Regions from separate parts of the Oceanobacillus caeni genome, predicted to be linked through region 3. Evidence: predicted binding sites of a transcription regulator. Region 3 holds the regulator's gene; each other region holds the start of a gene.
The links. The regulator Rex, encoded in region 3, represses fermentation and respiration genes when NADH is low (regulators of the CRP and FNR family bind a similar motif). The targets are predictions, from matches to a motif close to TTGTGAAATATTTCACAA.

Region 1 (8,054 bases), on a different contig from region 3:
TATTTGACTGGTATAGTAAAATATCTGCAGCCATTAAAGAAGGATAGGTTAAAAGAGCAGCAGATACAGCATCTTTCCCTTCCGATTTATCTTTATATTGTGTCATTCGCTCTAATTCGCCAACGTAGTTCATCGATTGCAGAATCCATCCTAATTGAGTATGTGCTGGTACTTCAGATTGAATGAATAGGGTTGCTTTTTTAGGATCAATTCCTGAAGCAAGGTAAAGCGCTGCCAGTGAACGAATATTATTTCGTAATTTTAATCGATCTTGTGGCACGGTTATCGCATGCTCGTCTACGATGCAGAAATAACATTCATAGTCATCTTGTAATTCCACAAATTGTTTAAGTGCTCCTAGGTAATTTCCAAGTGTTAATGTACCACTAGGTTGTATACCAGAAAAAATCTTTTCCATTTGTTTCACTCCATTTTTATTGAATTCCCCGTTTAAAAAAGGCCATTCCCCCACCGGAAAGGGAAGAATGAACCGAATTGCCATCCTAATTTTCTTAACTTATGTACTTTAGACGAATAAGATACAAAAACCAAGCTCCAATATCATCGGTACTTGTTTTCCAAATTCACAAGTTCTCTACGTACCCAGAGGGTATTTGTACTTTTATTTTGTCTACGCTAAATTTGTTAGATTCTGTAATATTATATAAATTCTTTGGTTTAAATGCAAGAGAACCGCGATAAAGGTTCTTACCCCAAATATTGGGAAGAAGGAAAAATTCGACTTTTCACCTTATTGGTCTCTTGTTAAAGTGGATGGATTAGAAAGCTTGTACTATTTGAGTGGAATCGGAATGAGTGAAAGTATTTAGCATAGTTATATGTTGACAAAAGGGAATGATGTTTTAAAATGTGATATGATTTTATTAACACTATTGTTTAAGCATAAAAAGGGTAATGATGAGTAGGAAAAAATTAAAAAAACGTATTCGACTCATTATGTACGTACGAAAAAGCGCGATGCTGAAGATTGATGATATGGATTAACGAACGATTGATTAATATTTATTGAATTTCAAGGAGAGATATAGTGTGGCTAACATTACGAAGGTTAAAATTCCAGAATTAAAGAGACATTTAAAAGAATATAATCAAAATGAGCTGATTAAATTAATTGTAGATCTGTATAAACAAAATAATAATATACAAGACTATCTTTCTGTGAAGCTTTTAGGCGAGGAAACCATTCAAGATTTATATGAGAATGCTAAGGCAGAAATAGAAAATGAATTTTTCCCAGAAAAGGGATTCGGGAAGATGCGTTTGTCTAAAGCAAAAAGTGCAATTACTAACTTCAAAAAGTTAACAAAAGATCATCTTAAAACAGTTGACTTAATGTTGTTTTATGTTGAGGTGGGAACAGAATTCACAAATACATATGGGGATATAGACGAGAGATTTTATGATAGTATGCTTTCGATGTACGATAAAGTTATCGCGGAATGTGAAAAAGATGAAAAGCTATTTCATGAACTTAAGGACCGGTTGTATGAAGTAGTAGTTGAGTCAGATGGAATTGGCTGGGGTTATCATGATGGTTTAGAGGATTTATATTATTCAATTAGCTTTTTAGAGGAATAGCGTTGTGGTTAATAAACCCATAGACGTCAAATAGTATACTAATTTACAAGATTTGGTATGCTATTTGACTTGTTCATTCCGTTTTCTCTTTATCAAAAGTGAACTACTTAGTAGTATCCCACGCCTTTATCTCATCTAAACGGGCAGTAAGACCCCCACCTCAAGCTTCTGAGGAACAAAGAAGGTAGGTGGGAGATCTATCTTTATACTCATACATTATATTTCTTAGTAACCGTATCCTACATAGGACACTCCTATTATAATAAGTAGGATAAACAATACGACAATTAACGCAAATCCTGCGCCATAACCATATTCTGCAACAGGTTCACTCAAGATCATCACCTCCATAAAAACCAACATATGTAGAAAAATCTATACTGCTTAGACGGATATCCTATGGTTTAGTGATTTAGGCTTATCCATATGTTTAAACGTTTTTCAAACTCAACGAATACCCTGATGAATTTGTCCTTTACGACAATTAACCCCGATACATACAATGTGATAGCTCTAATAATATGGGGGTGAAATAATGTCAGTTGGTCATTATCATGCACTTTGCAGAAAATATATGGGTAGAGCAGTTGAAATAAGAACCCGTGATGGAAGACGTCACAGAGGAATTATTAAGCATGTTAGTCGCAATAGGGTGTATATACAACCACTTGGGCGTAGGAGAAATTTAGGTGGGTTTGGTTATGGATATGGATATGGATATGGATTTGGTGGATTCGGCTATGGGCTTGCATTAGGTACTATTGTTGGATTGGCTTTAATTCCATTTTTCTTCTGGTAATATATATGAAATTTGCCCCACCTCAACGGGGAGTAAGACTCCAACCACAAGCTTCTGGGAAACAAAGAAGGTGGTTGGGAGGTCAACTGCCCATAAAGGTCCGATAAGTGCGACTAACCATCAGTGGGGATGGAAGAATCTCCCATTGATGGTTAGTCTTCTTTACTTTTCTCACAGGTATAACACACGAATTTTTTTCGTCTGTTATACCTGTGCAATTACATTGGATTTAATCCCTAACAACTCTTTAGATGTTAATTCGTTTGTTTTTTTATATTTTTTAACGAGGTAATATCCGACACAATATCCTATCATTTTTGGATAGCGACGTAATCCATACAAAATTTCCTGATGTTTACGTTTCACTTTTAAAGTGTTTTTATTTGGGAGAATTAGCTCTTTCCATAGTTTCTCTAATTGATCTTCCGAATAATACGTTGTCCAATTAGCTAAAAGTTTATCACCAAACCTTTCAAAGACTGCGTTTTCAGCCAATCCTTCTAAAATAATGGTATCCAACAGGACGTAATCTTCTTCTTTTTTTGAATAACGAGAAAGACGACAAACATGGTTATACTCATGAGTAAATAGAGCTCTTATCTCCTTCTCCGTATTATCCTTTGAAATAAATAAAAATAGTTTATCTTTGAACGCAAGACCAGATTTTCCATTCTGGTTCTGTTTCATTTTTCGGTCATTGGGATCGGATGGAAAGATAAAAACCGGGATATCAGGTCCTTGCCATAATGTTTGAAGTTGTTGTTTTTCCAAATGAACAATTTCCCATATTTTATTATCCTGTAATTTTCTTATTAAGTCTTCTCCATTCTTTATGGGATACTTATACATACCATGGGAAGTTAAGTGGTTATAGATTTCATCGGCATAAGCCCCGTCAAAGTGTTTCAATAGCTTTTCGCATAATTCAATCGGTTTGTCATACAAATCTAGCAACCATTTATCCGTTTTAATCACACTCATAGCAATGCTCCTTATGATTATCTCTTACATACAATATGTGCATTTTAACTAAACGTTACTTAACAAAATCATTTATATAGGGAACTAAAATTTTTTAACCACATATTGTAAATAGGATTATTTGACACAAAGGAGTGGGGCTACGCTTGAATAACAATTATCTTGATTGTTTAGCATTATTTGGTGTTGGGGGCGCTCATCCAGGTGGGCTTCCATTAACGAAAAGAATATTATCCAAGGAAGAAATAGATGAAAAGCAATCGATTCTTGATGCTGGTTGCGGAACCGGTTAAACAAGTGCATACATTTCAAAAAAATATCAGTGTCATGTTACATCTCTAGACTGCAATAAAATGATGTTGGATAAAGCAAGAAAAAGGTATTTATCCTTACAATTACCTATCAAGGTGGATCTAGAACTTAGTGCTGATTTTACACTTTCAGAAGATATTGATAGTAAATATTTTGAAATACTGGAAAAACATGAACAACTAACGGAAGATTACAAAGAGGTGCTTGGTTTTAGAATTTTTAGATGTTGTAAGTAGAATCGTTTAGGTGAATTAAAAAGTTATCATTTTGAGGGGATGAAAAGATGACTATTCGAAAAGCTACTTATCGTGAAACGCAAAAAATATTGAATCATTCATTAGATGTATTGAAAGAAGCAAGCATGGGGTATGTTATTCCAACAAAGGGAAAAGCACGTCAAATGGTCTTACCGTTTTTAACTGATGGTTATTATCTTGTTTATATTGAAAATAATGTGATAAAGGGTTGGATTGCTGTTGCTAGTACCATTGACTATTATACAGATGATACAGTCGGGATTATTCCCGAACTTTATGTTCTCCCACCTTATCGTAAACAAGGATTAGCGGAAATACTGTGTAAAGAAGCCCTCAAGCGTTTGAAAGAAGAAGGACATACGAAAGTTCAATTGAATGTATTTTCGGGAAATCATATAAAACACCTTTATCAAAAGCTTGGTTTTCAGGAAATTTCTACAATGATGGAAATAAATTTAGATAATGAAATTTAAAATACTTGAGTGGTTCATTCGTTTTCGTATAATGTTAAAGTTATCTTTCCCAAGCTTATGATTGGAATAAAACATACATGCTGGATGAATGGGAAGTATAAACCTTCGTGCGATTAGGCATTCGCCAAGCCCAATGGTGAATGCCTAATTTTCTTAGTATAATGCCAATTAACCGCATCCCTATTATTTTGCAAGTATCATACTAGTTATGTATAATTTTGTGAAAGCGTTCAGTACTATGTTCGGGAGGCAAAATCATGATTGGGCTTAAAGGTATGGCAAAAAAACAGAAAGAAAAGTTAATTCTATTAGGCTTTTTTGCCATATTGTCGGGTACGTCAATGATTGGGCAGAGTTACTTATTTGTCACAATCGTGGATCGTATTTTTCTAAAAAATGATTCATTCTCTGAAGTTATTCCCCTATTACTTGGGCTATTAGCAGTTCTTTTTGCAAGAACATTTTTTCATTATGTAAGTGGAAGAATTGGAATTGAGATGGCTTCCAAGGTAAAACGTGACCTTAGAAACTCACTGTTACATAAATTCTCTACCAATCCAGTACAAACCTCTATCCAAGGGCAGTCAGGTCAAAAGGTTAGTGTAATGATGGATGTGGTAGATGAGGTTGATAGTTATTTTAGTAATTATATTCCACAGTTGTTTCAGGCAAGTATTATACCACTTATGATTCTTCTTGTTATTTTCACAGAGCATGTTGCTACAGGAGCTATCATTTTAATAACGGCACCATTTATTCCTATATTCATGATGGTAATTGGGCTTAAAACAAAAGATAAAACGGAAGTACAATTAGATAAAATGTCAGCTTTTTCTGGGAAATTCCTTGATACGTTACAGGGGCTTACTACCCTGAAATTATTTGGTCAATCCGTTAAACAAAAAGAAGCGATTCGAAAGGGGAGTTTAGGGGTTAGAGAGGCAACGATGGACGTACTAAAAATTGCTTTCCAAAATTCCTTAGCACTAGAATTTATTTCTATGCTAAGTATTGGACTGATTGCATTAGAAGTTGCTTTTCGCATGATTATTTTTCAAGACCTTTCATTTTATACTGGATTTCTTATGTTAGTATTGGCCCCCGAGTTTTATACGAAATTGAGGGATTTAGGTAGTGCCTTTCATACAGGTAGAGGGAGCATGGGGGCATTTAAAAAATTAGAGTATGAATTAGCTTCTTCCGTAAAACCTGTTGAATGGGGAGAAGGACATTTAAATAGTACCACACCACCTACTATTGAATTGTGTAGAGTAGAATTCAGTTACGGGGAAGGTGACACATTTTCCTTAAAAAACATCAATGTATTAATAAGACCATTTGAACAAGTGGCAATTGTTGGTAAAACTGGATCTGGAAAAACAACATTATTGCATGTTATTGCTGGTCTTGTTGCCCTTTCTAAAGGGGAGGTACTTTTAAATGAAAACCCACGAAAATTATACAGTGAAAAGGCTTGGTTTGATGGAATAAGCTATATTTCACAAGATCCATATCTTTTCTCTGGTACCATTGCTGAGAATATTGCGGTTGGTGGTAACATGAATGTTACGAGGAAAGACATAATGGAAGCTGCTCAAAAAGCCGGGATTTCACAATTAATCGAATCCCTCCGTAATGGATATGATACACCAATTGGAGAAGCGGGAAGGGGTCTTTCGGGTGGGGAAAGACAGCGGATCGCCATCGCTAGAGCTTTTTTAAATAGCCCTTCGATTATTCTATTTGATGAGCCAACAACTGGTTTAGATTTACAGACCGAGCGTATCTTGCAGTCTTCGATGAAAGAATTATCAAAGAAATCCACGGTTATAACGGTTGCACATCGTCTTCATACGATTAAAAATGCTGACAAGATTCTTTTCATGGATAATGGGGAAATAATAGCATCCGGTACACATAATGAATTACTAAAATCAAATGAAACGTATCGCAATATGGTCTCTGTACAGCAGGGGAGGCTCTAAAATGAAAGAATTAATCACGATTACTAAAGTAATGTTCGTGGAGAAACGAGATATTATAATCTCCATTCTTTGTGGATTTATAGCAGGAACAACGGCAATTGGTTTATTCGCATTAAGTGGATATTTAATTTCCAAGTCGGCTCTAGTACCTCCTATTTATACGTTGATGATTCTAGTTGCGTCTGTTAAAATGCTGGGAATTATTTCGGCGTTAAGTCGTTATGGGGAGCGTTATTTTTCGCATCGTGGAACATTTACTATGTTAAGTCATTTACGCGTTTCTTTTTATGAAAGGCTCGAGCCATTAGTGCCATCTATTTTTCAAAGATATAGGAGCGGGGATCTTCTTTCAAGGATTGTTGGCGATGTAGAGACACTACAAAATTTCTTTTTACGTGTATTTTATCCTCCAATTGTTTTAATGTTCGTATTTTTAAGTACTATTTTCTTCACAGCCTTTTTTTCAATAGAGGTAACATTGATTATACTTGTTGGTTTTATTTCGACAACGTTTATATTCCCAGCAATTATTGCATTCAAACAAAGAAAAGTAGAACGGAGAGTTAGGGAAAGTCGTGGAGAACTATCTACTGAAATATCTGAATTTCTATTTGGATTTCGTGATTTAAAGATATACCAAAAACTAGAAATAAAAGAAAGTAGATTACGTCATTCTGCTGATGTCTACTTAAAAGAACAAGAACATGAAAGTGTTCATAACTTGTTAAGTGAATCATCTAATACATTCTTATCCCTAGTTGTGTCGTTCACTGTGCTAGTTTTTGGAGCTTATTTAGTCGCTACGGAACAATTAGATGGAATCTTCCTCGCTATGCTTGTGATAGTATCATTAACCGCATTTGAAAATACCACATCCATGTCAGTATTTCCGAGTTACTTGGAGGATAGCAGACAAGCTGCAACAAGACTAAACAACGTTGTTCGTACGGAGCAAGAACAGGAATCGTCGAAAGATAATAAAGAAAAATTGTCTATAACGAAATCTCCATATATTAGAGTAAATGAGGTGTCATTTGCATTTCCTGATGAAACAAGGGATACCTTATCTGATATATCCTTTACGTTACCTCCTGGTTCCAAAACAGCTATTGTTGGTCCAAGTGGATCCGGTAAATCAACGTTGATGCAATTATTATTACAAATGTACCCGGTTAACCAAGGTGAAATTTATATGAATAATCAATCGCTAAATTCATTGTCACAAGAAAGCATTTGGAAAAACACAAACGTTGTACTGCAAAAGAATCATTTCTTTTACGGAACGATTCGTGAAAACTTAATGATTGCCAAAAACGGATTGACGGATGAAGAGATGGAAAATATATTGGAAAAAGTTAAACTCAATCATTTTACTTTAAACGACCAAGTGTTAGAAAAGGGAGAGAATCTTTCAGGAGGGGAGAAACAGCGACTCGCCATCGCTAGAGTATTGCTAAAGAAAGCTCCAATATGGCTGTTGGATGAGCCGACCTCATCCATTGACGCATTGACCGAGAAATATATTTATAACTATTTATTTAAAGAAGCAAAAGAGGATACCGTTGTCCTTATCAGCCATCGCTTAACAGGATTAGAAAGCATGGATCAAATAATTGTAATGGAATCCGGTAGAATTGTTGAAGTAGGG
Region 2 (8,054 bases), on a different contig from region 3:
CTTCACAGAAACGACCGGATACAAAGCAAAAATGTGGGGAACCAGTATCATTGGCTTCGGATCTTATCATTACAAATATGCAACCGGCCATGAAGGCGATGCACCTTTAGTTGGCTTTTCACCGCGCAAAGCCAATTTTAGTTTATATTTTGCTACCGGAGATACCGAACGGGATGTGTTACTACAGGAATTTGGGAAACATAAAGCGGGGAAATCTTGTGTATATATAAATAAAATCACAGACATTGATGTGGAAGTGTTAAAGAAATTAATCCAACAATCTATTCGATTTCTAAGGGAAATGTATCCCGATACAAAGTAACATCTCTCCAATTCAACTAGTTGTACAAGTCCAAATCATTATGTAAGATAGATGAAGAATTAAAATTTAAAATCCATAATGAAAAAATGTTGGATTGTAAGGAAAGCGTGTTTAATATGGGATTCATCATTATTGAAGTATGTGATTACAATATACTCTCTTCTGAAGAATTAGAGGAAGTATTTAACCGTCCCGAAGTTGCCGTCATGAGTTATGAATGCATGAATTATTGTGGAATGTGTGCAATGAGACCATATGCCATGGTAAACGGAAAACGGGTATTCGGCAAAACAACAGAAGAATGTATTGAAAAGATAAAAAAAGAAGTAGAGAAGGAACTTGAAGAACTTGAAAATCTTTAAAGAGCAAAAGCGGAAGCGCCCGTTTAGCGACGTACGGACTGCGCCTGGCCATGCCAGGTGGTCCGATATTGCCGCGCAAAGCGGCGGTTTTAATCGGACATTCCACTTCCGTAGGAGATAAAGGAAACACGACGAACGAAGTGAGTCGATGTTGACTTATCGCACGGAGGTGAAGGAAGTCTCGCTAGTCGCTGGGCGCTGGAGCTGGACGTGGCCTTCCCTAAGACAGAATTTAATAAGCTCAATTTTTATACTTTTTTACTTCATAGAAAAGAACAGATACACCGTGTACCTGTTCTTTTATATACCCTATTCCGTTAATAGTGGATAGTATCCTTCTTCATTATGCGTTTCCGTCCCTACCAAAGGTGGATTAAATACGCAAATCATTTGCATTCTCTTTCTAACACGTACTATGTGTTTATCATTCTGATCTAATAGATACATCGTATGTGGTTTAAGTTGCCACACTTCCCCTGTCTCTACTTTTTCAATCTCACCCTCACCTTCAATAAGATAAACGGCTTCAATATGGTTTTTATACCAAAAGTAATTTTCTGTTCCAGCTTCAATAACTGTATTCGTTACACTGAAACCTACACCGTCTTTCTTTAAAACAAATCTGCGGCTAGCCCATGTTTCCCCTTTAGTTTCAGCTTCTGTTCCTATAATATCTTCAAGTGATTTTACGATCATATTGTTCATCTCCTTTTCTATTATATATCCTACGCGGGGATTATTTAGATAGAACTTGAGCAATGCTATCGTCTAGAATTGCCATCCCTTTCATTATCCCTTCTTCATCAATAATAAGAGGCGGAAGGAACTTAACAACTTCATCATTAGGTCCAGATGTTTCTAAAATTAGCCCACGTTCAAATGCCTTTGTGCAAATTTTACTAGCGAGGTCATCAACATGAACCGCAATTCCTTGCATTAAACCTCTCCCGCGAGCTTCCCCATTTAATTCAGGATATTTGGCGATTATCTTGTCTATTTTCACTTTATACAATTTTGCTTTATCTTGTATTTCGCTGGAGAATTGATCCGTTTCCCAAAATCTAAGTGCTTCTTTTGCTGCGATAAATGCTAGGTTGTTACCGCGGAAAGTTCCGTTATGCTCACCAGGTCCCCATTTGTCATATTCAGGTTTAATCAGTGTTAGTGCCATTGGTAGTCCAACGCCGCCGATTGATTTAGAAAGACAAACGATATCCGGTTTAATCCCAGCTGGTTCAAAACTAAAGAATGTACCAGTTCTTCCACATCCTGCTTGAATGTCATCGACAATTAATAGAATATCCCAACGACGACAAATACGCTCTATTTTCTTCAGCCAGTCCATACGCGCAGCATTAATTCCACCTTCTCCTTGCACCGTTTCTAAAATAATCGCTGCAGGTAATGCAACACCGCTACCACTATCTTCTAGAAATCTTTCAATATATGCAATAGAGTTTTGATCTTCCACATAATCATCAAAAGGCATTGATACCGTATGGTGGAGCGGTACACCAGCACCATGGCGTTTAAAAGAGTTACCTGTCACAGATAATGATCCGATTGTCATTCCATGAAACGCGTTTGTAAAACTTATTACCGTATCGCGCCCTGTAACTTTCCTAGCTATCTTCAATGCACTTTCTACTGAATTGGTTCCAGTTGGGCCAGGAAACATAACTTTATAATCAAGGTTTCGAGGTGTAAGTATGACTTCTTGGAAGGTTTCTAAAAATTCTTTTCTTGGAGTTGTTCCCATATCGAGGCTATGAAGGATCCCATCTTGTTGAATATATTCAATAATTTTTTCCTGCATTTTCGTATCATTATGCCCATAGTTTAATGTACCTGCCCCGGCAAAAAAATCGATATATTCTTTTCCATCTACATCCCATAGTTTATATCCTTTTGACTTCTCAAATACTGTAGGCCAACCACGACTGTAGCTCCTAACAGCAGATTCCAATTTCTCAAATGTTTCCATCTTATTATTGTTTATTACAGCAGTCGTCATTATCATTATCTCATCCTTTTCAAGGTTATTCAAAAAGTCCGGTGAAAATGACACGTCGATGTTTCTAGTTGGCTTGCTTTTCCGTTCCTTGGAAAAGAAAACCACTTTTCCGGCGTGCAAGAGCGTCTGCTCACGTATTAATTGCATACGTTCCGCTACTCAGAGCTACGCCGCCTCGAACTTCTTGGTCCTTTTCATCCTCCTTTTTGAACACGTATTTTTAATTTTTATTTTTCAAACGGTCCAATTTTAAACAATAGTTCCTCTTCATGTTCTAAACTTGGAAAGTCATCCGAAGTAAAGTAATCACTAATTACCCAATTTGTCTCAAACTTTCTTGCAAGGCCTAAGAATAAACGCTTTGAAGGAGTATTTGACGGTGATACGGTCGCTTCAACATAGTGAACATTTTCACTTGTATCACGGTCAAGTAACTGTAACAACATCTTGGTTGCCAATCCATTTCCCCGTTCAGATTCATGAACTGCAACCTGCCAAATAAACAACGTATCTTCCTTTTCTGGATGAATAAATCCAGAAATAAAACCAACGACTTTTTGTGCATCTTTTCTTACCACTACAATGGAAGTATCGGAAAAAATCTCACACCACATTAAATAGCTATAAGAAGAATTGAGATCTAAATTTCCAGTATGTTTAACAAGCTCCCAAACAGAAGCCCCGTCATCTTTATTTGGCTTACGGAAGTGGTATTCCGTAGTCGTTATATTCAATCTATCCACTACTTCTGAAATATTAATGATTTCACCTCCGAGAAAGTTTTTATTATTCAATACGTTAATTAGCTTAAATGGTAAAAAATGTTTCGTCAAAATAGATAAAATTGGATAAGATGTGTTTAAACATCATGCGCTACCATTCATAAACAATACATGCCAAAACCTATTAAATACTAAGATATAGTATCAAATAATATGTTTTTTAAATAATTCTGTATAATCAAAAACTAGCAATCCCTTATGGGTCAAGGGATTGCTAGTTTTTGATATTTTCTTTATCTTTGTCTATACTTTTTTCATTTATGATCATTTTAATCATGTCTTCCAGTAAATCCGGAGTTTCTACAAAAGCATTTTGTATATGCAAACGTTCCGAACGTTTGTGTGGATCTTTGCCGAAAGGACCGACATTTAATACAGGAGCTTGCAGTTTTTGCATATCTTCAAAGGGGATAGAATACGTATCTCCCCAAACTGGTGTATTCTCTTCAAATGCACTCCACCCTTCCTTAGAACCGTTATAATTAACATAACTTAAATCACAAATACCATTAAAGTAATGGATTTGACTAATCGTCAGTTGATATTTTTCCTTTGCCCTCTGTATGATATATTCGGAGCATTTCTTGACTAATGGATGATTAGACGAATTAACTGCTGGATAATACGGGGGAGCAAGTAATACAACAATAGCCGGTGCCAACTCTTGACAATGAATCATCAAACGATCCGTAATACGGAGTGATTTTTCCCGGTCATCCCATTCCTCGTGATAATAAATATCAGATTTAATATCTTTAATGAATTCAGTACCAAACTTTTTCTCAGCATATTGTAATAAATCTTTATATTTAATAACTTTTACTTCGCCAATGGGCTCAGTTTCATTAGCTTTACATATGTTGTTATAATCGTTATTACATTTTTTTGCCGCTTGTTTCGCTACTTGCTCGAACTGTTCGAAAACTTCTGATGCATTTTTTCTAAATACAAAAATATTATATAGTGCGGAAGAACGATAAGGGGTTTGAGTGGAATATAAAAGCCTTAAATCCGTTTGTTGTAAAGTTATTGGCAGAGGAGTTTTTTCATTGAACACCGTTTCTTGAAAACTAGCATTCCATTCCATTTCTCTCGTTAAATAAGAACTTATAAATGGTGAGGTCATCCCTTTTAATGATTCGCCTGCATGTGTCTCTTTCCCATAGAATAATGCAGCCGCTAATATTTTCCCAATGGAACCTGTGTAAAAATAGTAATGATCGTTATTTGGATTCTGGGAAAATACCGGTTCACTATTTAAAAACAAACTGTATGTTAAATGATGTTTCCTTTGTATCTCGATTAGTTTCGGAACCGCATGGCGCATCCCAGATGAATTTACTTCCTCATCAGGTACAGTAAGCAACAATAGATTAATTGGCCAACTTTCTACACTTGCTTTTTCAATTATACGCATATGCATCACAAGTCCCATCTTCATATCCATGGTGCCCCGTCCAAATAAATATTCACCAGATTCAATATCGTGAATAACCTCATTAGGTAAATTATCCGTTCGTTCTTTCCAAACCTTCGTTAATTCCTCCGGTTGTGTTGCAAGCGGTTCATCATCTCCATATTCTTCTGTATTTACCGTATCAAAATGACTAATGAAGCAAATCGTCTTTTTCGCTTTTGGATGTTTATAAAGTGCAGTTAGAAACTTTCTTCGTAGATCGGCATCATGCAATTTAAGATGTTCCGGATTTTTTTGAAAATAAGTCAAATCCTGTAGCTTTGCCTGTAATTTAATAGGAAACTGTCTTTCCCCTTCTGATAATGTCATACTTTTCCAGCTAACAAGCTCCGCTAACAAACTCCGTAATTCTTCTGGTGTCTGCCATTTCATATTCTCCATCTCTCATTCATTCCTCCTATCCAAAAGGAAACAATCTATTCTTACAATATTATATTCATTCCATTATAATTTTGTCATAAGACAAGATAGAAAAAGATAAAATGGAAAAAGTGATACTTATTCAGTCGATTTTCTTTTATCTTCTACCTGAGTTAATACTTAACGGAGACAGATTATTATTTTAAGATATAAAGAAGACTTCCATCAGTGGGGATTTTCCTTCATCCCCCACTAATGGTTAGTCACACTTATCGGACCTTTACGGGCAGTTGGTCTCCCCAAGAAGCTTGAGGTGGTAATCTTATTGCCCGTTTTGGTGGAATAAATATAAATTCTATTAAACTAGAGAAGGGTGAGGATACATTTGAAATCTGGCTTAAACATTCTTATCTTAGGTGGCGATAACCGCTACCTAGAAGTAATAAATATATTAGCTTCCAATAATATGAATATATTTTTAAATGGATTTAACAAATTATCTTTCGAGGATCCATCTATCCATAATCTAGAAACATCAGAAATTGATTTTAGTATCATGGATGCGATTTTACTCCCCGTATCCGGAACAGATAAAGATGGTGAAATAGAAGCTACATATTCTAATACATCGATTAGATTAACAGAAAAACAATTACAACAAACACCTGACCATTGTACGATTTATACTGGAATATCCAACGACTTTTTAGATAAAATAACGCACTCAAGTAATCGAAAAATGGTTCGTTTATTTGCTCGTAACGATATTGCCATCTATAATTCAATCCCTACCGCTGAAGCTACATTAAAAATTGCAATAGAAGAAACGGATGTAATGATACACGGATCTGAAGTTCTCGTAATAGGTTTTGGGAGAGTTGGAATAACGGTAGCTCGCCTTTTTGCAGCATTAGGAGCGAAAGTAACGGTTGCTGCCAGAAAGTCAGAACATTTTGCTCGCATAGCGGAAATGGGGTTAAAATCCATTGAGACCAGTAGGATAGAAAATATCGTATCGAATATGAATATCTGCATTAATACGGTTCCCCATTCCATCATTGGTCCAAAAATCATAGATCAAATGACATCCTCCACCCTCATCATTGATCTTGCATCCAAACCCGGTGGAACAGATTTTGATTATGCTAATGAAAAAGGGATTAAAACCATTCATGCATTGGGGTTACCTGGAAAGACTGCGCCAAGAACGGCAGGAGAAATAATTGGCGGGGTTCTATTAGAGCTAATACAAAGTTAACATAGAAAAAGTCTTACAAAGCTTGGAATTTCCAGGCTTTTTTTGTTACTAAGATTTAGCAAAATAGATTATTTTGATTTTTTTCATCATTACCCACCTTAAAATTTGCTCAATGATGAACAACTGGTTTTATTTACCAATTTATAATCCCTATTTCACATTGTCCATTTTATATTCATTATGAGACTAGCTTAAGCTTCATCCACTATTCATCATTTGCTTAGTTACATGAAGCCAGAAATCTGCCAAAAAAAGTACATAGATTATTGAACTTTTTGTGAAGTTTATCTCAAACCATTGTAAATAACTTTCTATAATACTATTATATGTAATGCTAGTAGGAATAAATCATCTAAGAAAAACTAAATGAATAACTCTAGAAAGGGGTATCTATATGAAATTAAAATGGATTTTTTTAACGTTAGTTTTCACTATGGCAACAGTGTTAACTGGTTGTGAACCTATATTAGCTTTAAATCCACAAGGACCACAAGCTGAAACACAAACTAATGTTATTTGGATATCCATTATAACTATGTCGATTGTTCTTATTGTTGTAATGGCAATTTTAATAACAGTACTTATCAAGTATCGTTCATCCAAACAAAGGGATGATTACGAACCACCTCATATTGAAGGTAATCCGATAGTCGAAAGTATAATTGTTGGTTTTCCTATTATCATTATTATTTTCTTGTCTATCATTACGGTTAAGACAACATATGAGGTTGAAGCAACTCCGGAGAAATATAATGATCAAGAACCATTAGTCATTTATGCCTCTTCTTCAAACTGGAAATGGCATTTTAGTTATCCGGAAGAGGATATTGAAACATTAAACTATGTATTTATTCCAGAAGATCGTCCTGTTGAATTCAAGCTTTATTCATTTGGACCAATTACTAGTTTTTGGATTCCGCAACTTGGGGGGCAAAAGTATGCCATGGCTGACATGGTCACTACTTTGCATTTAGCTGCTGATAATCCTGGTGAATATTGGGGACGAAATGCAAACTTCAGTGGTGAAGGATTTGCTGATCATCAATTCGATGTAACAGTTTTAACACAAAAGGATTTTGATCAATGGGTAGAAGATATTCATCAAAATGAAGAACCAATTACGGAAGATACATTTAATAAGTTACTTGAACCTGGACATTTAGGTAAACGTGCCTTTACCGGTACGCATTTGGAATTTTCTCCAGCACCTGAAGGAGAGCATGCAGGGCATCATCATGGTGACAGTGATTCGAAGCATGATGAATACACAGGACATCATCATGACGACAATCAATCTGAGCATGAAGATGAACATGCAGGTCAAGCTGTTAGATAAATGATCTCGAAAGGAGAAAAACAAAATGGAGTTCTTTGAAAGATTTGCCCTATATCACCCAAGTCCATTGATCTATGCTTCCATGGTAGCAATCGGTCTCGTAAGTATAGCTATTGTGGTTGGGATTACTTATTTTAAAAAAT
Region 3 (8,054 bases):
TCTTCAATACGTAGTTTACGTTCTTTCAATTCTGTTTCAGTTGCAGCACCAACTTTAACTACTGCTACACCGCCAGAAAGTTTAGCAAGACGCTCTTGTAATTTTTCTTTATCAAATTCAGAAGTAGTTTCTTCTGCTTGAGCACGGATTTGAGCTACACGACTAGAGATAGCTTCTGGGTTACCAGAGCCTTCTACGATTGTTGTATTTTCTTTAGAAACAACAACCTTAGCAGCACGTCCTAATTGTTCAATGCTAGCGCTCTTAAGATCTAAACCAAGATCTTCAGTAATTACTTCCCCACCAGTTAGGATAGCAATATCTTCTAGCATAGCTTTACGACGGTCACCAAATCCTGGAGCTTTAACAGCTACAGCATTGAATGTTCCGCGAAGTTTGTTCACTACTAATGTAGCAAGAGCTTCCCCTTCTACATCTTCCGCAATCATAAGTAATGGTTTACCTTGTTGAACTACTTGTTCTAACACTGGTAAAACTTCTTGAATGTTAGAGATTTTCTTATCTGTAATCAAGATGTATGGATCTTCTAGAACAGCTTCCATTTTATCTTGGTCTGTAACCATGTATGGAGAAGCATATCCACGATCAAATTGCATACCTTCTACAACATCTAATTCAGTAGAGAAACCTTTAGATTCTTCAATTGTGATAACTCCATCGTTACCAACACGTTCCATCGCTTCTGCAATTAATTGACCTACTTCATCATCAGCTGAAGAAATAGCAGCAACTTGTGCAATTTCTTCTTTGCTGTTAACGGAAGAAGAAATATTGTGTAATTCTTCTACTGCAGTTGCGACTGCTTTTTCAATACCGCGACGAATTCCTACTGGGTTTGCACCAGAAGTTACGTTTTTAAGACCTTCACGAATCATTGCTTGTGCTAGAACAGTAGCAGTTGTTGTACCGTCACCAGCAACATCATTTGTTTTAGATGCTACTTCAGATACTAGCTGAGCACCCATGTTTTCGAATGCATCTTCTAGTTCGATTTCTTTAGCAATCGTAACACCATCATTTGTAATTAGAGGTGAACCGAATTTTTTATCAAGAACAACGTTACGACCTTTTGGCCCTAAAGTTACTTTTACAGCATTAGCTAATGTGTCTACACCACGTAGCATTGCGCGACGTCCGTCTTCATTAAACTTAATTTCTTTAGCCATGAAACATCCTCCTTAAATTGATTTAAGTATTTTTATAAGATCTCAACTTATTCGACGATAGCTAAGATATCACTTTCACGTAAAATTAAGTATTCAGTACCTTCGTATTTAACTTCTGTACCAGCAAATTTAGAGAAGATAATTTGGTTACCTTCAGCTACTTCAAGGGGTACTCTTTCACCATTATCTAAAACACGACCAGTACCAACCGCCACAACTTTACCTTCTTGCGGTTTTTCTTTCGCTGAGTCTGGAAGTACGATACCGCTTGCAGTCTTTTCTTCTTGTTCAACAAGCTCGATAATAACACGATCTCCTAGTGGTTTAATCATGTACATTAGCCTCCTTGACTATTCCATTTTTTATTTTACATTTATTTATTAGCACTCACCATTAACGAGTGCTAATCACAATTAATATAATAATGAATTCCTAAAAAAAATGCAAGCATTGTTCATTAAAAAATTATATATTTTTATAAACAGAAGCACCTCTTACTATAGTAAACAAAATACCTATGTTAAAATAACAACTATGTGAAGAAACATGTAAATTTTTCTCTATAAAAATGAACTTTCTCATTATACCTATTAAAGGTCGTTCATATACTTATACTAACACCATCGCTATACTTAATTAAAAGGAGTCGTTTTATATTGCCTAAAAGATATTGGTATATCATTTTGACGTATATTATTACACAATTATCAAGCTTCCCCGCTGCACTAATTGCCCTAAATTACTTTCCGAATTCCTATACGGAAATAGTGATTTATTGGAGTATTATCAGTTTCTGTTTAGCATTACTTATTACACTCTTGCTTCTTAAAACAGATATGAAAATGCCACTTCACCGGGAAGCTTCCACAACTAGTAATATCATTTTGTGGTCGGTCATCGGTTATTTCTTGGCATATTTTGTACAAGTGCTTGCATCGTTAATTGAAATGAAAGTTTTAGGTATTTCAACAGGGTCTAGCAATACACAGAATATTATGGATATTTCTAGAACCATTCCCTTGTTTATGATTATACCTGCCATTATTGCTCCAATTCTAGAAGAAGTTATTTTTAGAAAAATTATTTTTGGAAGTTTATACAAAAGGCTGAACTTTTTTATCTCAGCGCTTCTTTCTGCTTTTATTTTCGGAGTAATTCATGGAGAGTTTCAACATATACTTATCTATTCATCCATGGGGTTTGTGTTTGCCTATTTATATGTAAAAACAAAGCGAATTTTAACACCAATCATTGTTCATGCTGCTTTAAATACAACGACCGTCATTGCCCAATATTCCTTAACACCCGAGGAAATTCAACGGCAGCTTGACCAATTGCAAATGATTTTTCTAGGATAATAAAGAAGGAGTAGCGAATCCGCTACTCCTTCTACTCTTTCTCTAATGGATAATGTTTTAAGAAATATACAAGTGATTGTAATTCAACCGCTAAATCAATATGATGAACACGAACATGACTTGGAACCGTGATTCTTGCAGGAGTGAAATTTAAAATTCCATTCACACCTAGATTAACTAATTTCTCCGCAATTTCCTCGGCTTCTGAAGCGGGTACTGTCAAAATTACAACACGAATATTTTCTAACTCTTCCTCTAAATCGCTTACATGAAAGATAGGTACACCGTCAATATCTTTTCCAACCTTCGATGAATCTGCATCAAATGCCTTTGTAATACGTATATTATTATTTTTCAAGAAACTATATTTTAAAAACGCTGTACCTAAGTTACCCGCACCTATCAATGCTACTTCTGTTACTTCATGTTGATCTAATGTACTTCGAAAAAAGCCCAACAAGTATTCTACGTTATATCCATAACCTTTTTTACCTAGAGCTCCAAAGTAAGAAAAGTCTCTACGGATTGTTGCAGAATCAACCTTTACCGCTTCACTCAGTTCTTTTGAGGAGACGCGTCTTTTTCCCTGCTGATTCAAATTATTTAGAAAACGATAATACAATGGCAGGCGTTTTGCAGTAGCTTGTGGTATTTTGTTTTGATCCATTGCTTTTCCTCTCTTCAATTCATAATCATCTATTCTATAGTCTCTTTCATTTTAGCAGAATTACAACAAAAAGTCGTGATGTTTTTCACAAATTAATTATGTTGCTTCTATATTTGTAGGTAAGGTAGAATGAAAGATATTGAGGTGAAATCACAATGATACTGATGCAACTGAATGGACTATCGAAATCCTTTGGTGCAGAAGAAATTCTGTCCAATATTAAAATAGAAATTAAAGATAAGGAACGTATCGCCATTGTCGGAAGAAATGGTGCTGGAAAGTCGACGCTATTGAAAATAATGGCTGGCGAACTTTCCTATGATGAAGGTGAGTTAATTAAACCTAAAGATGTAACGATTGGCTATCTTTCCCAGCATATGGCTTTAGAATCTGGAAAAACCATATGGGATGAAATGCTTGAAGTTTTTAACCCATTATTAGAACAGGAAAAACAGTTAAGATTAGTAGAAAAGAAGATGGAACAAGTAACAGATTTTACTAGTGAAGCTTATAACAATTTATTGAAAGAATATGATCGGTTACAAGTTGATTTTCAAACAAACGGTGGATACACATATGAATCTGACATTAAAGCCGTATTAAACGGATTAAACTTCCAAGATTATGACTATGATACACTAATCACCGATCTAAGTGGTGGTCAAAAGACAAGGCTAGCATTAGGTAAATTACTACTCTTAAAACCACAATTACTTATACTAGATGAGCCAACCAACCATTTAGATATTGACACTCTTTCATGGCTAGAAGTTTATTTAAATAGTTATCCCGGAGCCGTAGTCATTGTATCCCATGACCGCTATTTCTTGGATAAAACCGTCTCCATTGTTTATGAAATTTCTCGACATAAAACGAAGAAATATTATGGTTCCTATAGTAAATATCTGGATCAAAAAAGCCAGGAATATGAGCAAGCTTTAAAAGCATTTGAAAAGCAACAAACTGAAATCAAAAAAATGGAGGATTTTATCCAGCGAAATATTGTACGAGCATCCACAACGAAACGGGCCCAAAGTAGAAGAAAACAACTTGAAAAGATGGAACGAATAGACAGACCTCTTGGTGATGAATCATCAGCTTCTTTTTCCTTCCAAATCACAAAAAGAAGTGGGAATGATGTACTTAAAATTAAAAATCTCGCTTTTCGTTATGACGGAGAAAATGAGAATTTATTTTCCAATATTAATTTGGATGTCAATCACGGGGAGAGAATTGCAGTTGTTGGTCCAAATGGGGTTGGTAAAACAACTTTGCTCAAAATCATTTTAGGCAAATTAAAAAAATCCTCTGGTGATATCCAAATCGGAACAGGCGTACAAATTGGGTACTATGATCAGGAACAAGCGGAATTGTCCTCAACCAAAACCGTTTTAAATGAGCTGTGGGATGAATACCCAACGATTAATGAAAAAGACATCCGAACGGTTCTAGGAAACTTCTTATTTAGTGGGGACGATGTGTTAAAACCAGTACAAGCATTAAGTGGAGGAGAAAAAGCACGCCTCGCCCTTGCTAAGCTTATGATGCAAAAAGCTAATCTCCTTATTCTTGATGAACCAACTAACCACTTAGATATCGACAGCAAAGAAGTTCTAGAAGCTGCGTTAACTGATTTTCCGGGAACCATTATTTTTGTTTCGCATGACCGCTATTTTATTAATAAAATAACGGATCAAGTTGCTGAAATGAACCGTGACGGGATTTCTGTCTATCTTGGTGATTACGACTACTATTTAGAAAAGAAAGCTGAAGAAGCTGAACACAAGCGATTAGAACAGGAAAAACAACCGATTCAGAACACAGAAGATAAAAAGCGGAATTTTAAATTAGATAAGCAGCAGCAAAGTTTATTGCGAAAAAAACAAAGAAGAATTACAGAATTAGAGGAACTCATCGACTCATTAGAACTAAAAATATCCGAAATAGAGGAAAAAATGGCGGAACCAGAAATCTTCCAAGACCACGAAAAATCCTTTGAATTAAACGAAAAAATGATAGCATTAAAAAATAACGTTGAAGAATATATGGAAGAATGGACGACATTACAAGAAGAAATATAAAAAGACGGTGGTATGTAATAAAGATACCACCGTCTTTTTATTTAGCTCCAACACTATTTTTATTAAGTAAGAAAATATATAAATTTAGCTTATTTAGATCTTGTCTTAAGAAACGGGCGCTTCCGCCTTTGCTTATTTGAACAAATAATCATTTTGAATCGTTTGTTCCACAGATATTCGATAGATCACAGACAGTCCTATCATTGTGGATAAAACCGAACTTCCTCCATAACTTATTAACAACAATGGAATACCGGTAATCGGCATAATCCCTAATGTCATTCCAATATTTTGAAAGACATGAATGAGAATTAAACTAAGGATTCCAAAGCTGTAATAAGAACCAAATGAAGAATGCTTGTTTATATTTAAACCTAACGTAACCAACTTATACAAAAGAATAAAGTATAGGAAAATAACAAGTGCACTACCAATAAATCCAAAGCTTTCCCCTATCACAGAAAAAATAAAGTCCGTCTGCGCTTCGGAATAATAAACTTCTATACCATTCAGTCCTTTACCCATTAACTGTCCTGAACCCAAGGCCATATGAGCACGATCAAAATGCCAATTTGCATCACTACTCGTTTGCGTAGGATCAAACCAGGTAAGAATACGGTTTACTTGATATTGTTGAATTCCTATCACTTCTTGTGCAATATCCGGGAATTTTATAATAAACCAGAGCAATGACCCGCCGGCTGCAGCTCCTGCGCCAATTAAACTCAAAATAATTTTCCAACTAATACCGGAAAGGATAATCATCATACCTAATATGAACAAGTACACCATTGCTGTCCCGAAGTCTGGTTGCTCCATAATCAAAAAAACAGGAATAGCGGTAACGACAATTAACTTTAACAGTAACATAAAATCCGTTTTTAAATTACTAGCTTCATATTTTTCTTTATGATGACTAGTGACTCGTGCAAGATATAAAATCGTCGTGATTTTCACGAATTCTCCGGGTTGTAAAGATAGCCCTGGTAGCGTGAACCAAGCTTTTGCTCCATTTACAGGCTTAGCTATGGAATCTGGACTTATTAATAATAAAGCCAGAATAGCAACTCCACCAATATAAATATATAGACTTGCTTTATAAATCTGTTCTAAATCAAAATACTGTACTGCTGCTACTATTAATGCACCGATTGTAAACCAAACAACTTGTTTAAGAACAAAATTTTCTCCACCATACTGTTCAAGTTGTTGTGCATTATAAATTGCTAATAAACTAACACAGACAAATAGGATAAATAACATAATTAAATCTGTCTGCATATAATAAGATTGTTTCTTATTCATTTAACAATCACCAAATTTCTAATCTAAATCGAATTATAGTACAAGTTACTAGACGAAAATGACAGTAAAAAGATTTCACTCCCATTACGTTTGTGGATAACTACCTTTCAAAGGATGACAATTCACTTATCCACAAGAGGAAATCTCAAAATTCCCTGTAATATCTAATTGTGAACATGTTTATACACATTATCCACAAAATCAACCGATGTTACCCACAAAGGTTATTCACACACAAAGTGCTTTTATACTAAGTTTTACACAACTTTTCCACAATATTGTTGATAACTCGTTTTATTTTAATAACAAGGAAGCATTAGCGTTTAAATCGAGACCTGCGCGTTTTCCATTCCAGTAATTAATCGTTCCAGCTGCTGCAATCATTGCTGCATTATCCGTACATAACGATAATGGAGGAACATATAAAGGGATATCCGTTTCGGAAAAAGCATTCGCCAAAGCTGTTCTTAACCCTTTATTTGCTGCAACGCCTCCTGCAACAATTACCTGTTTTACCTTGTATTCCTTTGCTGCTCTTAACGTCTTCTTGGTAAGTACTTCTACTACACTTGCCTGAAAACTAGCAGCGATATCTTCGTCTTTTAACATTTCACCACGTTGTTTGGCATTGTGGATTTTGTTAATAACTGCTGATTTCAATCCACTAAAACTAAAATCATAACTTCCATCTTCCAACCAAGCACGTGGAAAATCAATTGTCTCTTTTCCTTCATGTGCTAATCGATCAATGTGTGGACCACCTGGATAGGGAAGTCCTAGCATACGCGCTACTTTATCATAAGCTTCACCAGCAGCATCGTCACGAGTTTCTCCAATAACTTCATATTGTCCATGCTCTTTCATAATGACAAGCTCTGTATGTCCACCAGAAACAATTAATGCTAATAGAGGGAAATCAAACTCCTGTTCCAAACGATTTGCGTATATATGACCAGCTATGTGATGCACACCAACTAAAGGTTTTTGTTTTGCAAAAGCCAAAGCCTTAGCTGAATTTACCCCTACTAACAAAGCCCCTACTAGCCCTGGACCTTCTGTAACAGCAATTGCATCAATTTCATTCCAAGTAATCTGTCCTTCATCAAATGCTTGTTCTAACACTAGTGTCATTTGTTCTACATGGTGCCTGGAGGCAATTTCAGGTACAACTCCTCCAAATCTCTTATGACTTTCAATTTGAGAAGAAACAACGTTAGAAATAATCTCCGTCCCATTTTTCACAATGGCAACGGCTGTTTCATCACAACTTGTCTCAATTCCTAATATAATTGTGTCTTTACTCATACTATATTCACCCACATGACAATAGCATCTTCTCCGCTATCCGTATAATAATTTTTCCGAATCCCACCGGGTACTAAGCCAAACTTACGGTATAACTTTTGTGCAGCTATATTGGACACACGTACTTCAAGAGAAAGTCTCTTCACCTGGA
Region 4 (8,054 bases), on a different contig from region 3:
ACGTGAAGCACTATAACCCTGAATTAAAAGAAAAATTAAGATGAATAATGGAATAAAATAATACCATCCCTCTTTTAAGCAGGTGGATATTTTTGGGATATTTTCACCTTCTGTACGTGGTAAATCTAGCCGCAATGCCTCGAAGTGAACCATCATAAATAAAGAAGCGTAATAAAGCACAGCTGGAATCAGCGCAGCAATAACAATCGTACCATATGACACTTGAGTAACTGCAGCCATTAAAAAGGCGGACGACCCCATTATTGGCGGCATAATACTACCACCTGTTGATGCTGCTGCCTCGACAGCTGCAGCAAAGGTTGGCTTGTATCCCGCCTTTTTACTAACAGGTATCGTAAATGTCCCAGTTGTCACAACATTAGCAGTAGGACTTCCAGAAATAGAACCAAAAAATGCACTTGCCAAAATTGCAACTTTTGCAGCTCCTCCTTTTGTTCTTCCCGCTAAAGCAATCGATAACTTAAAGAAGAATTCTCCTGCACCAGCTTTATTTAAAAATGCTCCGAATAACATATACATAAATACAACGGATGCTGCAACAGAAATAGGAGAGCCCCATAGCCCATTAAAACTGAAAGCCAGTTCATCTAAAAATTCAATTACTGTAAACTGTCGATGCCAGAGAACCCCTGGCAAATAATGACCCAATAAGGCATACGCAAAAAACAAAAATATGATAAGAACAATTGGAATTCCAATTGTTCTTCGTGTAGCCTCTATCGTTAAGATAACTAAAATAAGGCTAAAAAAGATGTCTAAAGCAGTCAATGGTTCCATTATTGGAATTCTACTTGCTATCCGTTCGGCATGAACTGTAAAATAGATTCCTGCACCGAATGCGAGTAACACAAAAAGATAATCGATCCATTTAGGTACATGATTAGTTAATGATTTTGTTCCTTTTGAATAACCATAAACTAAAAAGGTTAAACCTAATATAAATACCAAATGAATGGCCATTTGGTTAATTGGATCTAATTTCCCCCACATCATGGACCAAATTTGGAAAACAGATAAGGAAAAACCGATAATTGCAACGATAAGTAAATGAACACCAAATAGAGAGCGTCTATATCCTATCTGCAACCAATCCGTTATTAACTTTTTTATGTACATGATCCTGTAACTCCCTTTTAGAAAACTTAACATTCGTTCAAAGACTTTAGTTGCAATTACTGGCTGGAAAGATTTTGTGCTTTCCCAAAAATGTAGCGATTAATTCATTAATCCTTTCTCGTTAAAGAATTTCTCCGCACCAGGATGTAAAGGGACACTTCCAACATTTGACATTTTATCTGGTGTTAACTTTTTGAATTCCTTGTGTACCGTACTTAAATAATCTAGATGTTCATATATTGCTTCCGTAATCTTATAAACTTCATCTTCTGGTACATTTTTGTTAACCATTAATATTGCTGGAGTGTTTAATGTTTCAATATCGTTATCTAGAAATTCATAACTACCGGCTTTTATGATCCCAGTTTCCATGCCCAATTTTTCTGATACACTTTTAATTACCGTTGGATTGATACTGATTAGTTTTAATTCATTCGTTGCAGATGCTTCAATGATACTGCTAGAAGGTACGGAAACCGCATCACCAGTAGCATCCATACGTTTATCGGCCATTAGCTCAAATGTTTTCGAGTCACTAAGGTGGTCTACTGAACCACCCCAAGAAATAATATCATCATACGTTACACCGTATTCTTGTAAAATGGTTCTTGTAATGATTTCACCAGCAGAACCCACTTGGTCTACTGCTAAACGAATTGGGAATTGTTTTTCAATCATTTCATCTAAGGATTCATATTCTACTTCTGCTCTAACGATAAATTGATAATAGTTTGCCGGCACAATCACACTAATCGCCCGAAGATCACCATAAGCTTGATTATAAGGGGCATTTCCACGATACGCAGCGTAGGCTGTCATCGCATAGGACAAGCCATAAGGTACTTTATTTGTTCCAACGTACACTGGATTTTCTACTATACCACCAGGTTCTACTGTGACGATTGTACTTTCATTTTCCCTTCTCACTGCTTCTGCTACCCCTTCGGAAAATATAGACCATGCTCCACCAGTTCTTCCACCCATCATTGTCATATGAAAATAGTCTTCACTTGTATTTAATTCCTTTGCAGACTTATCTTGATTAGTTCCACATGCTGATAAAATGATGAAAGAGACGAGAAATATGGTTAACATTTTCCCGACCTTTCTAGGCATCCTTCTTATTCCCCTCTTTGACCTGTAAACTAATGTCTAGTGCTTTGACAGAGTGCGTTACATATCCTAGTGAAATATAGTCTACTCCACAACCACTATAGCTGGCTAAATTTTCCAAACTAATACCACCAGATGCTTCAGTAACAATATGATGAGGCACTAACTTTGAAAATTCCTTTACTTCTTCTGGGGAGCGGTTATCAAACATGATTACATCTACACCCGCTTCTACCGCTTCCAGTATCTCCTCTTTCGATTCTGTTTCTACTTCAATTTTCACCATATGTCCTATTTTTTCTCTAACTGCTTCTACTGCTTTTGTGATCGAACCACAATAAGAGATATGATTATCTTTAATCATTACCCCATCATACAACCCTTGACGATGGTTTTTTCCACCACCACAAATGACAGCATATTTATCAAACATACGTAAACCGGGAACGGTCTTTCTCGTATCACAAATTTGAATCGATGGATCGTTTAAAGTACGTATGCATGTATTTGTCATAGTGGCAATACCACTCATTCTTTGGATTAAATTTAAAATAACACGCTCGCCTGTGAGTAAATGAGCAATGGAACCATAAACTTCCGCAATCTTTTGACCTTTTTCTACCCGTTCACCGTCTGAAAAATAAAGATTTACCTCAATCTTTGAATCAAGAAGATGATAAGCTTCTTTAATAATTTCTATACCTGATAAAACCCCATTTTCTTTTGCAATAAATACACCTCTCCCATTTTCCTCTACTGGAAAAATGGATTGACTTGTAATATCCATATCCCCAATATCTTCCAGTAAAAAGGATTGAAGTGATGTTCTTAATTTTAGTTGATTCATTATTTCTAACTCCTTCATTAAAATTTGTGTGCAGAAAATGCAAGAAACATCATTCTCTGTTGTTAATAAATTCACATTGAAGTCTATACTATTTCATCATCTATTCATTATCATAGACCACTTTCTATACTAAATTGACTTTTTTGTTGGTTAACAAGTGAAATTAATCACTTAGAATTAACACCTGTCTTGACACCTATATTTACATTTAGTTTAATATACTTACATAGGATTTACAATATTTTTTTCATATATTGAGAAAATAAAGTGAAACTTCAATCAGTGGGGGGTCTTTTCATCCGCCACTGATTGTTAGTTAAACGAATCGGGCTTTTACTGGCTGTTGGTCCCCACTTACAATTCCTGTTATCTTTGGAATTCTTGAAGCGGGACCTTCAGCCAGTTAATGCGGGATTAATAGATATACTTACGGAAATCGTCAATGAAGTATACGGGTGTACAAAGCAATTTTAAAGGAGGAAGTAGTGATGAAAGGCTCAAAGAAATTATCATCGTCAGAAAGGCAAGAACTTATCATTCACTCTTTAAAAGGGGCAAATAAACCTATTACGGGAACAGAATTTGCTAGGAAGGCAAATGTCAGTAGACAAGTTATCGTACAGGATGTTTCTTTATTAAAAGCTAAAGGGGAACCTATCGTTGCAACAAGCCAAGGTTACATCTATTTAAATGAAAAAGAATCCGAAAATAAAGAGAAAATGGTTATTGTATGTAGGCACTCTCCCGAACAAACTCCTGAAGAGCTCTTCCTTATCGTTGATCATGGGGTCACTTTAAAGGATGTCATTATTGAGCATCCTGTCTACGGTGATTTAACAGCCTCTCTACGAATTAGTAATCGTTTTGAGGCTAACCAATTTCTACAGAAAATTAAAAATACGAAAGCTTCCTATTTATCTAATTTAACAGACGGGGTTCATCTTCATACTATTGAAGCAGATTCAATAAAAAAACTAGAAAGTGTCTGCATAGATTTAGAAAGAGCGGGAATTTTGATTAAAAAGTAAAAAAATCCCTCCATTGAAGGGATTTTTATACCGCATATTCAAATTTTTCTAATACACTTTTTAACGCTTCCTCGTAAACTTGATACTCTTGTTCAGAGAATAGCGTCATTGTTACTTCACCAAATCTATTAGTTTGAAGGAACTCTACAATTGTATGTAAGGCTACTACTGAAGCTAATTGTACAGGATAACGGTATACCCCAGTCGATATAGATGGAAAAGCAATACTAGTAATTCCATTTTCCTTTGCTAAGTTAAGCGTATTTACGTAAGATTCTTCCAATCGTTCGCTAGCTACTTGGTTATTCCCATCCCATACAGGTCCTACTGTATGGATAACAAATTTCGCAGGGAGATCATATCCTTGTGTTATTACAGCTTTCCCTGTACGAAGGTAATTTCCATCTAAATCTTCTTCTCGAATCTTTTTACATTCTTCTACCAATTCGCTACCAGCAGCCTGATGAATAGCACCATCAACACCACCGCCTCCCATTAACGTCCCATTAGCGGCGTTTACAATAGCTTCTGTTGATTGTTTTGTAATATCACCTATCATCAGTTCTAGAGAGTTTCCATTAACCTCTATTTTCATGCTTGCTAGCCCTCCTCAAAACCTAAATAATTTACAAAGACTTTACAAATAATAATTATAACAATAAATCATTTGTATGAACATATGAATTTAACAATTGTCAAAACTTTCCCAGTCCCTACCAGCATTTAACATGTGAAAGTTTATCGTATATTCTTGCGTTACAAATTGTGTTTTTATGTAGTATATTAATTAAGGTGATCATTTTATGATAGAAGGAGCGTTTCTAACATGTGATTTGAATCCCGGTAAACTATTATAAAAAACTTAACATGTGTGGTCCACAACCTCTTAAGATGAAAGGGATTTTTATATGATTAAAAACGAGGTAAATAAACGAAAGACTTTTGCTATTATCTCTCACCCGGATGCTGGAAAAACAACTCTAACTGAACGTTTACTACAAGTTGGAAATTTAATCCGAACTGCTGGTACAGTTAAAGGTAAAAAAACAGGAAAATTCGCTACATCAGATTGGATGGAAATTGAAAAACAACGTGGTATCTCTGTAACATCAAGTGTAATGAACTTTCATTACCATGATCTTCAAGTTAATATTCTTGATACCCCAGGGCATGAGGATTTTAGTGAAGATACGTACCGAACATTAACAGCCGTGGATAGTGTAGTCATGATTATTGACTCAACGAAAGGGATTGAAGCACAAACCCTTAAGTTATTTAAAGTATGTAGAATGCGTGGTATTCCAATTTTTACCTTTATTAATAAACTAGACCGAGAAGGAAAAGAAACTTTCGAATTACTAGAAGAAATTGAAGAAGTATTAGATATCGAAACATATCCAATGAATTGGCCAGCCGGAATGGGAAAAGGATTTCTTGGAATTTTCGATCGCAACGGGCAGCAATTTGTAAAATATAACGGGAATGAAGAAGAGTCTATCATCCCTTTTAATGAACTTGACAAACATACAGAATTGACTAATAATACTACATTTGAAGCTGCGAGAGATGAAGTAGCTTTACTTGACGAGGCAGGCAATACTCTTTCAATGGAAGCCGTATTAAAAGGAGAACAAACACCCGTATTCTTCGGTAGCGCATTAGCCCCTTTTGGTGTAGAGATATTCTTTGATACGTTTATTAATATGGCTCCTACACCAAAACCTAGAAGGACAACAGATGGAATGGTTCAACCAGATAATCCTAATTTTTCTGGTTTCATTTTCAAAATACAGGCTAATATGAACCCTGCTCACCGGGATCGTATTGCATTCTTGAGAGTATGTTCCGGTAAGTTTGAGCGAGGAATGAGTGTAAAGCTAGCTAGGACCGGTAAAACATTAAAATTATCACAATCCCAACAAATCATCGCTTCTACTAGGGAAACGGTGGACGAAGCGTATGCGGGAGATATTATTGGAATATACGATCCCAATGCTTATCAAATTGGTGATACATTAATTGCAGGAAAAGATACCTTTGAATATAATGAACTTCCACAATTTCCACCCGAATTGTTTAAAAAAGTATCGGCAAAAAACGTGATGAAATCAAAACAATTCAAAAAAGGAATTGAACAGCTTGTACAGGAAGGTGCCATCCAACTGTTTAGAGATAAACGAACAGAATCCTATATTTTAGGAGTTGTCGGTGACTTGCAATATGACGTATTTAAATATCGGATGGAAAATGAATATAATGTAGAAGTAATGTTCGATACGATTGGGGAAAGAATTCCACGCTGGTTAAATCCAGAACAGCCTATCAATGAATCTCTTTTTGATGAAAGAAGAATGCTCGTAAGGGATCGAAATGATAACTATCTTGTTCTCTTCCAAAATGAATTTGCCCTTAACTGGTTCCAAGAAAATAACCCAGAGGTAGATTTAATCGATTTGTTCCAAGTGAACACTTACGCACAATAAGAGTAAGGGCGCAAATACTTTTTCCCAACGTATCAAGAAGACTTCCATTACATTAGTAAGATGAATGTGGTGAGACTTTTACTGATAAAGGTCTCACCATTTTATTCTACCTTTTTTGGAATCCAATTCACTGCCACTTTTGATTTAGAAAAATGAATAATCGGTTGTTGCTTCTTCCATTCCATTAATAAACATGCTAATAAGGAATTTTCTTTTATTTCTATCTCTGCTTGTTGTACTTTCCAACAACTATGCCTAATATCTCCTCTGTATAGATTTCCATATTTATAGCTCCAAGCGACATACCTTTCCAATAACCAATGATCAATAGTTGATGGGTTGGGATAGGTAGGAGTCCCTTGCTTTTTATAGCGTATTTTCCATTTTGCATTCGATTTATTTCTTGAGCTAATCATAGTAATAAATCCGAACCTGCTTTTCATTTTCATTTTTGCCTTAAAATAAGGTAATGTAAATAACCTAGCACCAGTAGCTGCTGACAGCTTATTGGTATCTATAGTAAAAAAATAGACCCCTTTCTCCCCATTTTTCATGACATATGTACGGACGTTTACTTGTAACATGGGTGTTATGTAAGGAATTCTAGGTAAATAGCGCAGACGTGTTTTACTAACTTTAAATGAGACTATACTTATCCACGCGTTGCCTCCCCAAAGATCTAATTCTAATCCAGGAGGTAGATGCTTCTTCAGGAGTTCTGGTGAAACCTCCCAATGTACAAATAGTAGATCCTCCCACCTTTGCAACATTGCCCATTTCCGTTGTTTGGTATTTTTAGCAATCATCATTTCCTTTTCCTTTCCATTAAGTTATTTCCTAGTTAGTTTGCCACTAGATTTGACTAATTTATTCTAAGTGTTAACTATTAAAAAACTCGGCAATCACCAAGGACTTTGGCGATTGCCAGTGAGGTGTTTTCGATTTGCTTTTATTATCTACTTTTTAATAAATTTTGAAAGCATTGGACTGACTTGTTTATAAATACCATTAATTTGATTGGCAGTCCCCATAATTTTATCTAAATCTATATTTCCATCTTCTGTTTGAAATGCAGACATTACATTTCTAAGGTTTGAATTCTGTTTATTTCCTCTTCTTTCCCTAGGTGGGCCACCAAATAAAAATGGATCACGCATTGGTCTTGCAGGTCTTCTATTACCTGGTCCCATTGGTCGCATTGGTCTATTTGGAAACATAATATTCCCTCCCTCTTTCCAATAATTATTCTTCTTCATTATCATATGGTTATCACTTCACACTGGTAAGAGGTATATATAACAGAACCATATAGGTTAACATCTATTTTAAGGTATGAAAAAAACCCTACAGATAGCTGTAGAGTTTTGAAAAAGGGTACTTATTCATTTGATAAATGAAGAAGATCGAGAAGTCTAAAGAACAAGCTTAATAAAATGGCAACAACTG

Region 1: a site for Rex is predicted at 4,640-4,657, ahead of cydD (thiol reductant ABC exporter subunit CydD). Genes of this name have one in related genera too.
Region 2: a site for Rex is predicted at 6,851-6,868, ahead of qoxA (cytochrome aa3 quinol oxidase subunit II). Genes of this name have one in related genera too.
Region 4: a site for Rex is predicted at 3,157-3,174, ahead of nadC (carboxylating nicotinate-nucleotide diphosphorylase). Genes of this name have one in related genera too.

What each region holds. Positions count from the first base shown of each region.
Region 1 covers NZ_JBHTKV010000009.1:55,064-63,117, reverse strand. Annotated here, with positions in the region: gene trpS (tryptophan--tRNA ligase) at 1-418, opposite strand, end outside; gene ACFQ18_RS08590 (DUF6155 family protein) at 1,051-1,599, shown strand; gene ACFQ18_RS08585 (YjcZ family sporulation protein) at 1,825-1,935, opposite strand; gene ACFQ18_RS08580 (hypothetical protein) at 2,135-2,398, shown strand; gene ACFQ18_RS08575 (DUF2268 domain-containing protein) at 2,603-3,379, opposite strand; gene ACFQ18_RS08570 (hypothetical protein) at 3,526-3,672, shown strand; gene ACFQ18_RS08565 (hypothetical protein) at 3,733-3,927, shown strand; gene ACFQ18_RS08560 (GNAT family N-acetyltransferase) at 3,975-4,421, shown strand; gene cydD (thiol reductant ABC exporter subunit CydD) at 4,679-6,406, shown strand; gene cydC (thiol reductant ABC exporter subunit CydC) at 6,408-8,054, shown strand, end outside.
Region 2 covers NZ_JBHTKV010000004.1:43,850-51,903, reverse strand. Annotated here, with positions in the region: gene ACFQ18_RS04675 (DUF1801 domain-containing protein) at 1-322, shown strand, start outside; gene ACFQ18_RS04670 (DUF1450 domain-containing protein) at 439-684, shown strand; gene ACFQ18_RS04665 (ectoine synthase) at 994-1,380, opposite strand; gene ectB (diaminobutyrate--2-oxoglutarate transaminase) at 1,421-2,698, opposite strand; gene ectA (diaminobutyrate acetyltransferase) at 2,926-3,432, opposite strand; gene ACFQ18_RS04650 (M20/M25/M40 family metallo-hydrolase) at 3,695-5,338, opposite strand; gene dpsA (dipicolinate synthase subunit DpsA) at 5,703-6,575, shown strand; gene qoxA (cytochrome aa3 quinol oxidase subunit II) at 6,970-7,911, shown strand; gene qoxB (cytochrome aa3 quinol oxidase subunit I) at 7,937-8,054, shown strand, end outside.
Region 3 covers NZ_JBHTKV010000031.1:9,944-17,997, reverse strand. Annotated here, with positions in the region: gene groL (chaperonin GroEL) at 1-1,187, opposite strand, end outside; gene groES (co-chaperone GroES) at 1,235-1,519, opposite strand; gene ACFQ18_RS15775 (CPBP family intramembrane glutamic endopeptidase) at 1,844-2,545, shown strand; gene ACFQ18_RS15770 (redox-sensing transcriptional repressor Rex) at 2,577-3,212, opposite strand; gene ACFQ18_RS15765 (ABC transporter ATP-binding protein) at 3,368-5,293, shown strand; gene ACFQ18_RS15760 (FtsW/RodA/SpoVE family cell cycle protein) at 5,426-6,598, opposite strand; gene tsaD (tRNA (adenosine(37)-N6)-threonylcarbamoyltransferase complex transferase subunit TsaD) at 6,893-7,903, opposite strand; gene rimI (ribosomal protein S18-alanine N-acetyltransferase) at 7,900-8,054, opposite strand, start outside.
Region 4 covers NZ_JBHTKV010000037.1:8,216-16,269, reverse strand. Annotated here, with positions in the region: gene ACFQ18_RS16650 (TRAP transporter permease) at 1-1,137, opposite strand, end outside; gene ACFQ18_RS16645 (TAXI family TRAP transporter solute-binding subunit) at 1,237-2,253, opposite strand; gene nadC (carboxylating nicotinate-nucleotide diphosphorylase) at 2,246-3,097, opposite strand; gene ACFQ18_RS16635 (transcription repressor NadR) at 3,586-4,125, shown strand; gene ACFQ18_RS16630 (O-acetyl-ADP-ribose deacetylase) at 4,151-4,720, opposite strand; gene ACFQ18_RS16625 (peptide chain release factor 3) at 5,034-6,608, shown strand; gene ACFQ18_RS16620 (YqjF family protein) at 6,710-7,414, opposite strand; gene ACFQ18_RS16615 (YppG family protein) at 7,565-7,825, opposite strand; gene uraA (uracil permease) at 7,987-8,054, opposite strand, start outside.